3 regions of the Pseudoalteromonas sp. S1650 genome follow, and region 1 is predicted to be linked to each of the others. Evidence: predicted binding sites of a transcription regulator. Region 1 holds the regulator's gene; each other region holds the start of a gene.
The links. The regulator sigma-54, encoded in region 1, starts transcription at its own class of promoters, with help from an activator protein. The targets are predictions, from matches to a motif close to GTTGGCACGNNNNTNGNNT.
Positions count from the first base shown of each region.

Region 2: CWB80_RS05345 (EF-hand domain-containing protein) is a predicted target of sigma-54. The motif match lies at 1,310-1,328, and genes of this name have one in related genera.
Region 3: glnA (glutamate--ammonia ligase) is a predicted target of sigma-54. The motif match lies at 2,154-2,172, and genes of this name have one in related genera.

Region 1 covers NZ_PNDF01000115.1:13,221-17,421, reverse strand. Annotated here, with positions in the region: gene rapZ (RNase adapter RapZ) at 1-9, opposite strand, end outside; gene ptsN (PTS IIA-like nitrogen regulatory protein PtsN) at 10-462, opposite strand; gene hpf (ribosome hibernation promoting factor) at 466-753, opposite strand; gene CWB80_RS21600 (RNA polymerase factor sigma-54) at 780-2,276, opposite strand; gene lptB (LPS export ABC transporter ATP-binding protein) at 2,383-3,108, opposite strand; gene lptA (lipopolysaccharide transport periplasmic protein LptA) at 3,105-3,626, opposite strand; gene lptC (LPS export ABC transporter periplasmic protein LptC) at 3,616-4,170, opposite strand; gene kdsC (3-deoxy-manno-octulosonate-8-phosphatase KdsC) at 4,167-4,201, opposite strand, start outside.
Region 2 covers NZ_PNDF01000018.1:31,004-35,204, forward strand. Annotated here, with positions in the region: gene xthA (exodeoxyribonuclease III) at 1-486, opposite strand, end outside; gene CWB80_RS05340 (hypothetical protein) at 730-1,161, shown strand; gene CWB80_RS05345 (EF-hand domain-containing protein) at 1,368-1,889, shown strand; gene scpB (SMC-Scp complex subunit ScpB) at 2,020-2,610, shown strand; gene rluB (23S rRNA pseudouridine(2605) synthase RluB) at 2,607-3,479, shown strand; gene ald (alanine dehydrogenase) at 3,575-4,201, opposite strand, start outside.
Region 3 covers NZ_PNDF01000008.1:190,030-194,230, reverse strand. Annotated here, with positions in the region: gene typA (translational GTPase TypA) at 1-1,720, opposite strand, end outside; gene glnA (glutamate--ammonia ligase) at 2,228-3,634, shown strand; gene CWB80_RS02080 (DUF4124 domain-containing protein) at 3,753-4,201, shown strand, end outside.

The DNA of each region.
Region 1 (4,201 bases):
TAATTCCATTTATGCCTCTGATGCAATTACTTGAAATAGTTGCTGATCGCTTGTAGCACTTCGCAACTGTTTACAAAAATCTTTATCTTTAAGTCTATCAGCAATTGTTGACAAGGTCTTCAAGTGCAACTGGCAATCGCCATCTGGTACGATGAGTGCCACAAAAATATCAACGGGACGATTGTCTATCGCATCAAAATTGATGGGAGATTCACTGACAATAATAAATGCATGAGGTTCATCAGCACCACTCATTCGACCGTGGGGAATAGCTATTCCTCGGCCGATACCTGTACTACCTAACTTTTCCCTGTTCAGAAAAGCATCTAGGATATCTTGTTGAGATAAATGAGGAAACTGCTGGTGAGCTAACTCGCTAATATACTCAAGAATTCTTTTTTTGCTATTAAAAAGGACCGCAGCTTTGCTGCAGTCCTGATTAGTAAGTGAACTAAGTTTCATAATTTAATGTCGAGCTAATTTCTCTTTATGCTTAATGACTTGGCGATCAAGTTTATCGATCAATGAGTCAATTGCTGCGTACATATCTTGATGTTCTGTAGAAGCGAACAACTCGCCTCCGTTTACATGTAAAGTTGCTTCTGCTTTTTGGCTTAATTTTTCTACATCTAAAATGACATGAACATTATTAATATGATCAAAATGCCTTTCTAGTTTTGCGAACTTAGTGTTTACATAGTCTCTTAATGAATCAGTGACTTCTACGTGACGACCAGTTAAATTTAGTTGCATAAGCATTTTCCTTCTATGTAAAACGTCTAAATCAGACTTTTACGCTGATTAGACGGAGGTATTGCTAGAGACTCACGATATTTTGCAATTGTACGTCTAGCTACTTTAATTCCTTGCTCAGCCAATATATCTGCAATTTTGCTATCACTCAATGGTTTAACCGAGTTTTCTGCAGCAACTAACTTCTTGATTAAAGCGCGAATTGCTGTAGAAGAACACTCACCACCATTTTCGGTGCTGACATGGCTTGAGAAGAAATATTTCAACTCAAAAATTCCCCTTGGGGTATGCATATATTTTTGTGTTGTAACCCGAGAAATCGTCGATTCATGCATTTCGACCATTTCAGCGACATCGTTTAGCACCATTGGCTTCATTGCTTCTGGGCCATGTTCAAAGAAAGCTTGCTGTTGTTGCACGATACAGTTGGTCACTTTTAGTAAAGTATCGTTACGGCTCTCTAAGCTCTTAATAAACCACTTTGCTTCTTGTAAGTGAGAACGAATAAATTGGCTGTCGCTACTTGATTTAACAGAGCGAGACATCGCTGCATATTGGCTATTCACTCTAATTTTTGGCATACAATCTGGGTTTAACTCGACTACCCAGCGGCCTTTCACTTTTTTCACTGATACATCGGGTATGACGTACTCAGATTCTTCGCGTACTATGCTATCCGCAGGCTTAGGATTTAAGCTGTGAATGAGCGTCATCACTTCTTTAAGCTCGTTTTCTTTAAGCTTAGTCTTTTTCATTAAAGTGCGATAGTCGCGACTTGCTAATAATTCGATATGCTCAGATAAAACCATTTTAGTTTCAGCTAAATATGGCGTATTGGCATCGAATTGACGAAGTTGTATACACAGGCACTCTTGTAAACTTCGCGCGCCGATACCAACTGGATCGAATAACTGTATTCTTTTTAAGACAGCTTCAACTTCATCGAGTTCGATTTCTTCTTCATCATTATTTTGATTAAAGCTTTCGACAATATCTTCGCAGCTAACCGTTAAAATACCTGAGTCATCGATAGCTTCAACGATGGCAACGGCAATCGCTTCATCGGTAGGACTAAATGGTGTGAGCTGTAGTTGCCACATTAAATATTCTTGCAGTGTTTCTGTTGAAGCACCTTGGTAAATAGACTCGTCTTCAGGCATTGGCCCAGACGATGTTGATGGGGCGGCACTCATGTACTCATCCCACGTAACATCCATAGCTAAGTCATCGCTAACCGTATCCTTACTCAGAGCATCACTGCTTTCTTGCTCGAATTCGCTAGGTGCTTCGTCGGCAGACGCGCTGACTTGTACATCGTCAGACTCCGCTTTTTGCTCATTCTTACCGATGCTTTCTTCGTTGTAATCCGCTTCTTCCACTTCAAGCAGAGGATTACTATCAAGCGCTTCTTGAATTTCTTGCTGGAGATCCAATGTACTGAGCTGCAACAAGCGAATGGCTTGTTGCAGTTGTGGAGTCATTGTAAGTTGCTGGCCCATGCGCAGCTGTAATGATTGCCTCATGTATCCCTAACAATCCTTTTTAAGTTATCGGTAACGGTGAAGACACTGTTATCGATTTATTGTCATTGTATAAGTCTAGCAGATGCTCTAGTCGGTGGCGTAATGGTTACAGCCTGAATTGCTCGCCTAGATAAACATCACGTACAGTTTGGTCAGCTAATACGTGCTCAGGTGTCCCTGATGCAATTAGCTCCCCATGAGAAACAATGTAGGCTTTTTCACAAACATCAAGGGTTTCTCGAACATTATGGTCAGTAATAAGTACACCAATACCACGATTTTTTAGGTGCTCAATAATTTTCTTTATATCTAACACCGAAATAGGATCAACACCAGCAAAAGGCTCATCTAAAAGGATAAATTTAGGATTAGCGGCTAATGCACGTGCAATTTCAACGCGGCGTCGTTCACCACCTGACAGTGCCATACCTTGGCTATCGCGAATATGTTGAATGCTAAATTCATCTAATAAGTTGTTAAGCGTCTCTTCGCGCGTTGTTTTGTTAAGATCTTTGCGGGTCTCTAATATGGCCATCAAGTTTTGGTAAACTGTTAATTTTCGAAAAATAGACGACTCTTGTGGTAGATAACCAATACCTAAGCGCGCACGGCTGTGCATTGGCAAAAGCGTGATATCGTTATCATCGATGCTTATTTTTCCTTTGTCGCTTGGTACGAGGCCTACAATCATATAGAAGGTCGTTGTTTTACCTGCACCATTTGGCCCTAACAAGCCAACAATACTGCCCGCTTCAACTTCAAGACCGACATTTTTAACCACTTGGCGGCCTTTGTAGCTTTTAGCTAAAAGCTCTGCTTTTAATGTGCTCATGGTTGGCCTTTATCGTCTTTTTTATTTTCTACAGGCACTAAAATAGTGTGTACACGATCTGTTGAGTTTTCGTCTTTTTCTGCGCTGATCAGCTGTTGAGCCATATCATAGGTAATGCTTTTTGCCGTTACTTTTTGACCCGCTTGAGTGACTTCAGCTTCGCCATTGAGTGTTAAGAAGCGTTTCGCAACATCATAACGAACTTCTTCGGCGCTGGCGCTCATCACGGTACCATCAGCTTGCTTTTCTTCGAAGTAAGCTGGTTTGCCTGTAGCGATAATTAATTCGACTGTACCTTCGGTGTCACCGCCATGTGCCTCAAGTCGCTCTGCTGTAATGCGACGATCACCATGCACGATCTCTACGTTACCTTCAAATATGCCAACGCCATCTTTTAGTTTACCGACTTGGCGATCTGAGCTAATGCTAATTTGAGCGCCTGTTTGCTCGGCAGCTGCGCCCGAAAAGGCAATCAATAAGCTTGGGATCAGGAGTAATTTCTTCAGTTTATTGGTCATAGTATATGGTTCGTGTATGGTTAGTTAACTCAACAATTTCGGCTTTTAAATCGGCTTTTAAGCCTTTACCGGTAATTTTTAAATTCGGTCCTGTTAGTGTTACAGGTTGCTTTGAAAACATCGTCATTTTATCAATGTCGACATTAATATTTTCTGCTTTTATGTCTTCGATCATACCGTTATGGGTTAAGTTTTTAGCAACTACATCCCCTTCAAAAATCAGCTGATCATTTTCGTATAAAGTAGCTTCTTTGGCTCTTACTTGCCAAACTTGCTGATCGCTATAAATAGTAAAAATAGGTTGTTCAAAAAAGGTAAACCCTAATTGTTGATACAACTCCATTTTTGCAGCTGCCACTTTATGACTAATTTTACCTTGCTCGTCATAAGCTGTTTGCTTTAGAGCAACGGCAGTGTAATCAGGCGTTGCGATGATCTCGTCTTCACTAGTTATTGTATCAGTTGACTGGTTAAAGTACGGGTACCATAACCACACCATGCAACAGACAAAAACAATACTCAGTAAAATACGGGCTATATTCATGCGCTGGTTCCATCGCTAGTTAACGGCTTGC
Region 2 (4,201 bases), on a different contig from region 1:
AATGTCGAGATCGGTCGGTGAAATATTAATGTCGCCCATCACAATAACATCTTGCTCTGGCGTGTGGTTATCTTCTAAGTGAGTCATTAAATCTTTATAGAATTGACGCTTATAAGGGAATTTGGTTTCGTGGGAAATATTATCCCCTTGCGGGAAGTAGCCATTCATCACCGTTAGGTCACGACCATTTTCTTGTGTCACGGTAACACTGATCATACGACGCTGTGATTCGTCGGTATCGGTTGCAAAGCCTTTAACAACTGATTTTGGCTCTTGTTTACATAACATTGCCACGCCGTAATGTGCTTTTTGACCGTGAAAATAAACGTGATAACCCATTTTTTGCACATCTTCGAGAGGGAAGGCCTCATCATGTACTTTGATTTCTTGTAAGCCAATAATATCTGGTTGATGTTTATCAATTACGGCTTGCAATTGGTGTAAACGAGCGCGCAGGCCGTTAATGTTAAATGAGATTACCTTCATGGTGCACCTATTATTTTTGTTTCAGTGTTTAGCGCAATTCTATCATCAAACTAGGGCTTATTCATGAGCTAATTACGAAAATCAAATTGGGTAAATGTTGATCAATTGCTGCTTAATTTAAAAACATTGTTAACTCACTATTAATTATTAAATTAAATAAATAATTCAGTTGATCTGCTTATTTTTGTTTATATAATGCGCGCAAACCACCCGTTCATATTATGTACTATTTAAAGGTAAACCATGAAAAAACAATTAGTGATGCTTTCTCTTGCATGTATCTCATTTGGCTCATTAGCAAGCAACCCGCACTACTTTTCAGCTGATAACAGTATTGAATCGAAGTTATGTAGCTTAAGTGCAAACGAAGGGTTTACCGCTGCACGCAAAGAAGCAGCAAAGCATGGCATTTCAATGTCACGTTTTTCAAAAAGCATTTTATGTAACGGTACTGACATTCGTGAAATTGCAAAAAAAGCACAATCACAAGAAGTAGCAAAAGCAGCGATTGAAGTGTTTGCTAAAAATGAGCAAAAAGAAACTCAACTTTGCATCACTGCACTTAAAAAAGGTTTAACACCTGTGCGTGAAAAAATTGGCAACTTAAACACGTTAAAATGTAATGGCGAAGCAGTAACAGACTTCGTTAAGCGTTACCAAAACGCAGCTATCTAATAGCGACAGTATACTTATTTGTAAAAAGCGCTCTTCGGAGCGCTTTTTTTATGAAAAAATTACAGCAACCTATGAAAAGCTTGCTAAATCATAGGCTTAACAGTAACTTAACTAGATTGTAAGTGCTTGATTTTAGTCAATAAGGCATTTTGGCATTCAACTTGAAATAGTCTAATTGAATCTAATCGACTACAAGGAAATGTCTTATGAAAAAGTTAACTTTAGCATCTACAATTTTAGCAGCACTAAGTCTTTCAGCATGTTCTGCAAGTAACTCTTTAGCAAAAATCGACAGCGATTTTGGCAGTCTAGATAATGACAATGACGGCTATATCTCTAAGGTAGAAGCTGACGATGATGCAATTTGGGAGCATTTTTCAAACATCGATACCAATATGGACGAGCAAATCAGCCGTACTGAATTTAATGCATACATGCAATTAAATACAGGCAAGGTGGCAGCTGATAGTGAGGTATCTGAATCAGCATTTAAAGCTGAAATCGCTAAATTTGACCCAATCGAAAATGACTTTAAATCGTTAGATAACGACAAAAATGGTTATGTTTCAATTGAAGAAGCCGATGACGACGATATCGCAAATCACTTTGGCTATATGGATAGCAACAAAGATAAGCGTATAAGCCGCACTGAGTTTGTTAATTACATTAGCAAATATGGCAGCGACGTTGCCGAAGATGATGCCCTTGAAATGGTTAAAAATAGCTAATTTCAAAATTCATTTATAAATATCCCCCAAAGCCAGTGTTTTACACTGGCTTTTTTACAATAATTTTTCCAACCTTGGCCGACTTCTGTCATAATAGAGCGTTAGTGATTTAAAATGACCTTTAGTAGCAATGGCCACAAAACGTATCAGTGATGAACAGTTAGTCGAAATCATAGAAGCCGCGATTTTTGTTGCTGGAAAACCTGTGTCTAAACGTCATTTAAAAGAGACAGTATTAGCTGATTTAAGCGTATCTATGCCGCGCATTAATAATGCAATTGAACAAATTCAAACGCATTATCAAACCCGAGGCATTAAGCTTGTTGCAGTAGGCAGCGGTTACAGGTTTCAAGCCTGCGCTAGTTTAGCGCCTTGGCTGGCAAACTTATGGCAAGAGCGCGCACCTAAATACTCACGAGCACTACTAGAAACTTTATCCTTGATTGCCTATAGACAACCTATTACCCGTGGTGAAATTGAACAAGTACGGGGGGTTGCTGTTGGCTCAGGAATTATTAAAACCTTATTAGAAAGAGAGTGGGTTAGGGTTGTTGGCCATAAAGAGGTGCCCGGGCGCCCAGCGTTGTTTGCCACAACATCCGCTTTCTTAGATTATTTTTCATTAGCTGGTTTAGATGAATTACCGCCGTTACCTGAACTTCAGGAGAGTAAAATCAACCAGTTATTGAGCGATCCTTCTGTGAGAGAACTATCTGAATGAGTAATGTAGAAACTGAAAAGTTACAAAAAGTATTAGCCCGTGCTGGCGTGGGTTCACGTCGTGAAATGGAAAAATACATCGATGCCAACCGCGTGAGCGTGAATGGTAAAGTGGCTCGTTTAGGCGACCGCGTAGAAGCAACCGATGTAATTCGTGTTGACGGTCACGTAGTAAAAATTGAAGACAAAGCCGACCGTATTTGTCGTGTACTTATGTATAACAAACCAGAAGGCGAGTTATGTACACGTAAAGACCCTGAAGGCCGTCGTACGGTATTTGACCGTTTACCACGTGTTGATGGCGAACGCTGGATTGCAGTTGGCCGATTAGATATTAATACCGCAGGTTTAATGCTGTTTACTAACGACGGTGAACTTGCTAACCGTTTAATGCACCCAAGCTACGAAGTAGAGCGTGAGTACTCAGCTCGTGTGTTTGGTGAAGTGACTAACGAAACGCTACGCACTCTAACAAAAGGCGTTGAGCTTGAAGATGGTCCTGCGAAATTCTTAAACATCAAACCTATGGGTGGTGAAGGTATCAACCGTTGGTTCAATGTGACTTTAACAGAAGGTCGTAACCGCGAAGTACGTCGTTTATGGCAATCACAAGATGTTGAAGTATCGCGTCTTATCCGTATTCGTTACGGTAAGTTAGAGCTTGATAAGCGCTTGCCACAAGGTGGTTGGGCTGAACTTGATTTAGAGACGGTTAACTATTTACGCAAAACAGTACAACTAGGCCGCGAAACGCAAACTAAGCTGTCGGTTATTCCTGAAAAGCGTAAAGACAAACGTGCCAAAATCAACCAAATCCGTAAGGCGGTTAAAAAGCACAATCAACGCGCTAAACAAACTAAGCGTCGTTAATCAGAAATATAATTGTTTGCAGATAAACTAATTTATTTGCAAACAGGCATAAAAAAAGCAGCGATTTCGCTGCTTTTTTTGTTTCACAATGCTAATTAAGCATTTTCGACTGCTGTACGTGGGTCAACATATTCCATGTTGAAAGCTTCAGCTACTTCTTTATAAGTAATTTGGCCTTTGATTACGTTTAAGCCTTTTAAGAAGTTAGCATCGTCAAGAAGCGCTTTCTTATAACCTTTGTTAGCAAGGTTGATGATGAACGGTAATGTTGCATTGTTAAGTGCGAACGTAGAAGTACGTGGAACAGCACCTGGCATGTTAGCAACACAGTAGTGAACAACGTCATCAACAATGTAAGTAGGATCAGCGTGAGTTGTCGCTTTAGACGTTGCGATACAACCACCTTGGTCGATTGCAACGTCAACGATTGCAGAACCAGGCTTCATTGCTTTGATGTGCTCAGCTGTTACTAGTTTAGGCGCTGCTGCACCTGGGATTAGTACGCCACCGATCACAAGGTCAGCTTCTAATACGTGTTTTTCTAGTGCGTCAGCAGTAGAGTAGATAGCTTTAACTTTATTACCGAACTGTGCGTCTAATGCACGTAATACGTCGATGTTACGGTCAAGAACAACAACATCAGCACCTAGGCCAACAGCCATTTGCGCTGCGCTACGACCAACCATGCCGCCGCCGATAACAACAACTTTAGCTGGCTCAAC
Region 3 (4,201 bases), on a different contig from region 1:
CGATGAACTCAATCGCTTGTTCAAGCGTGTAGTTTAGTGGTGGAACAAGCGTTTGCGCTTCATCTGTACCCGATGCACGAACGTTTGTAAGTTGCTTACCTTTAAGCGCGTTTACAGTTAGGTCGTTGTCACGGCTGTGGATACCGATAACCATACCTTCGTAAACTTCAACACCGTGACCGATGAATAACTTACCACGGTCTTGTAAGTTGAATAATGCGTTAGTAAGTGCTTTACCAGTTGCGTTTGCAATCATTACACCATTCTTACGAGCACCGATAGTACCGCCTTTATGTGGACCGTAGTGATCGAATGTGTGGTAAAGAAGACCAGAACCAGACGTTAATGTCATGAATTCAGTTTGGAAACCAATTAAGCCACGGCTTGGGATCATAAAGTCCATGCGTACACGGCCTTTACCATCTGGAGACATGTCTGTTAGTTCACCCTTACGAAGACCAATTTGTTCCATGATAGAACCTTGGTGCTCTTCTTGACAGTCGATTGTAAGTGTTTCGTATGGCTCTTCTTTTTGACCATCAACTTCACGAAGGATTACTTGTGGACGAGATACAGCAAGCTCGTAACCTTCACGACGCATGTTCTCGATTAAGATACCTAAGTGTAACTCACCACGACCAGAAACACGGAAGCTATCTGGGTTGTCAGTTTCTTCAACACGTAATGCAACGTTGTGAACAAGCTCAGCTTGTAAACGCTCAAGAATGTTGCGTGAAGTTACGAATTTACCTTCTTTACCAGCAAATGGTGATGTATTTACAGAGAACGTCATTGTTACTGTAGGCTCATCAACACTTAGCGGTGGTAATGCTTCAACGGTATTTACATCACAGATAGTGTCTGAGATTTTCAGCTCACCAAGACCTGTGATTGCAATGATGTCACCTGCGCCTGCAGATTCTGCTTCATGACGCTCAAGACCTAAGTAGCTCATTACTTGGCCAACTTTACCGTTACGCTTAGTACCGTCTGCGCTTACAACAGTAACCTGTTGGTTAGGACGAACAGTACCACGCTTGATACGACCTACACCGATAACACCGATGTATGAGTTGTAGTCAAGCTGAGAAATTTGCATTTGGAAAGCACCTTCAGGATCTGCATCCGGTGGAGATACTTCGTCAACGATCATCTGGAACATTGGTTCCATGTTATCTGATGGCTCGTCTAAATCCATTGTTGCCCAGCCGTTGATAGCTGATGCATAGATTACTTTAAAGTCTAACTGTTCGTCAGTTGCACCTAAGTTATCGAATAAATCGAAAACTTGGTCCATAACCCAGTCAGGACGTGCACCTGGTTTGTCGATTTTGTTGATTACAACAATCGGCGTTAAACCTTGTGCGAATGCTTTTTGCGTTACGAAACGCGTTTGCGGCATTGGACCTTCTTGAGCATCAACAAGTAGTAATACTGAGTCAGCCATCGAAAGTACGCGTTCTACTTCACCACCGAAGTCAGCGTGTCCTGGGGTGTCTACGATATTGATATGGTAGTCGTTCCAAGAGATAGCTGTGTTCTTAGCTAAAATGGTAATACCACGTTCTTTCTCAATGTCGTTTGAGTCCATTACGCGCTCTTCGTTACCGCCGCGCGTTTCTAATGTGCCTGATTGCTCAAGCAGTTTATCAACCAAAGTTGTTTTACCGTGGTCAACGTGGGCGATAATCGCTATATTTCTTAACTTTTCGATGCTCATATTTTTTCTCAGAGAAATTGAATCTCATTGATCCTGCAAGATCTACGCAGTCACCTGCGTTTTCACCAGATGTCCCAGCATAGGATTTAAAAGGGCGCATATTATCCCTTAATAATGGCATGGATGAAAGTTTATCCAATATAAATTTATAAACTTTCTTCAGGCTTTTTATAAGTATCTGTTTTATAAATGACAAATTTATGAAAATTAAAGTGAATCTGAGCTCAAAACTGGCGAAATTTTAGTTTTTGAACCATATTTTGGCACTAAATCGTGTTCATAACCGAAAAATTGGCACGCTCAATAATTGTGCAAAACAAGGTCGCACTTTTTACGCACCAGAATGATCTTTTTACGCACCAACTTAGTGCAATAAAAGTTAACAAAACGAAACCCTGTTCACTTTTTACAAGCCTAAACAAGGTGTTAAAAACATGGCACGAAACCAGCTTATATAAGCGAAAAGCAATAATGCAGCAAAAATAAAACCCAACAATTGGAGGACACATGTCACAATCGGTTTTAGATTTTATCAAAGAAAATGACGTTAAGTTCATTGATTTACGCTTTACTGATACCAAAGGTAAAGAACAGCATGTTTCTATTCCTCATCATCAAATTGATGAAGATTTCTTCGAAGACGGCAAAATGTTTGACGGTTCTTCAATTGCTGGCTGGAAAGGTATCAACGAATCAGACATGGTACTTATGCCTGTTCCTGAGTCTGCGAAAATGGACCCGTTTTCTGAAGAAGCTACACTAATCGTACGTTGTGACGTCGTTGAGCCTTCAACACTTCAAGGTTACGAGCGTGATCCACGTTCTGTTGCAAAACGCGCTGAAGAGTACATGCGCTCTACTGGTATTGCTGACACTGTATTATTCGGTCCAGAGCCAGAATTCTTCCTTTTTGATGACGTTAAATACAAATCAGACATGTCTGGTTCTATGTACAAAATCGATTCTGTAGAAGCAGCTTGGAACTCAGATAAAGATTATGAAGGCGGTAACATGGGTCACCGTCCAGGTGTTAAAGGCGGTTACTTCCCGTGTTCACCTGTTGATTCATCACATGACTGGCGTTCAGCAACTTGTTTAGTTCTTGAAGAACTAGGTCAAGTAGTAGAAGCTCACCACCACGAAGTAGCAACTGCAGGTCAAAATGAGATCGCAACTCGCTTCAATACAATGGTATTAAAAGCTGACGAAATCCAAGAGATGAAATATGTTATCCATAACATGGCTCACCTATACGGAAAAACAGCGACATTCATGCCTAAACCAATCGTAGGTGATAACGGTTCTGGTATGCACTGTCACCAATCTCTAGGTAAAGATGGCGTAAACATCTTCGCGGGTGACAAATACGCAGGTCTTTCTGAAGAAGCACTTTACTACATCGGTGGTATCATCAAGCACGCTAAAGCAATCAACGCATTCGCTAACGCGTCAACGAACTCATACAAGCGTTTAGTACCAGGCTTCGAAGCTCCTGTAATGCTTGCATACTCTGCACGTAACCGTTCTGCTTCAATCCGAATCCCAGTGGTACCGTCTGCAAAAGCACGTCGTATCGAAGTACGTTTCCCTGATCCAACTGCGAACCCATACTTAGCATTCTCTGCAATGCTTATGGCTGGCCTAGACGGTATCAAGAACAAGATCCACCCTGGCGATGCAATGGACAAAGACTTATACGATCTACCTGCTGAAGAAGCAGCTGAGATCCCACAAGTTGCATCTTCTTTACAAGAAGCACTTGCATCATTAGACGCAGACCGTGAGTTCTTAACTCAAGGTGGCGTATTCACTGATGACCTAATCGATGCATACATCGCGCTTAAGAGCCAAGAAGTTGAAAAACTTAACATGACAACTCACCCAGTTGAGTTCGAAATGTACTACAGCGTGTAATACACGCTGTATCAGAATTATCTAAAAGATAATAAATGTGTGTTCTCAAGCCCGCTCTGCGGGCTTTTTTAATGGTAATTGAGCGGGTTCTACTCTACAGTTTTAGTTAAGTGAAAAAATGCAGGGTCGCAGGGTGAAAAGCACAACCTTATTGGTATTATCGTTTTTATTTGCAAGCTTTTTTGGTTATACAGCAGCACAAAAAGTCTATTCTTGGAAAGATGAGAATGGTGTATTAGTATTTTCTGATACTCCTCGCCCCGGTGCTACTGAGGTCAAGTTAAATACCCAAAACCTTACAATGCCTGCAGCTGATACCAGTATTCTTGATACTGCTCCAAGTGCAGTCCCTGTTAACTTTAAAGTGTCAATTGCAGCCCCCGCAAATGAAGAAACTGTGAGAGAAAATACAGGTTCTGTTTATGTTACTACACGAGTCAGCCCCCGTTTTGAAACTGGTTTCAAAGTTCAATTACTCGTTGATGGTTCACCTCATGGCGCACCAAGTAATAGCACGACCTTTGCTCTAAGAGAGGTCTTTCGAGGCGAACACACATTACAAGCGAA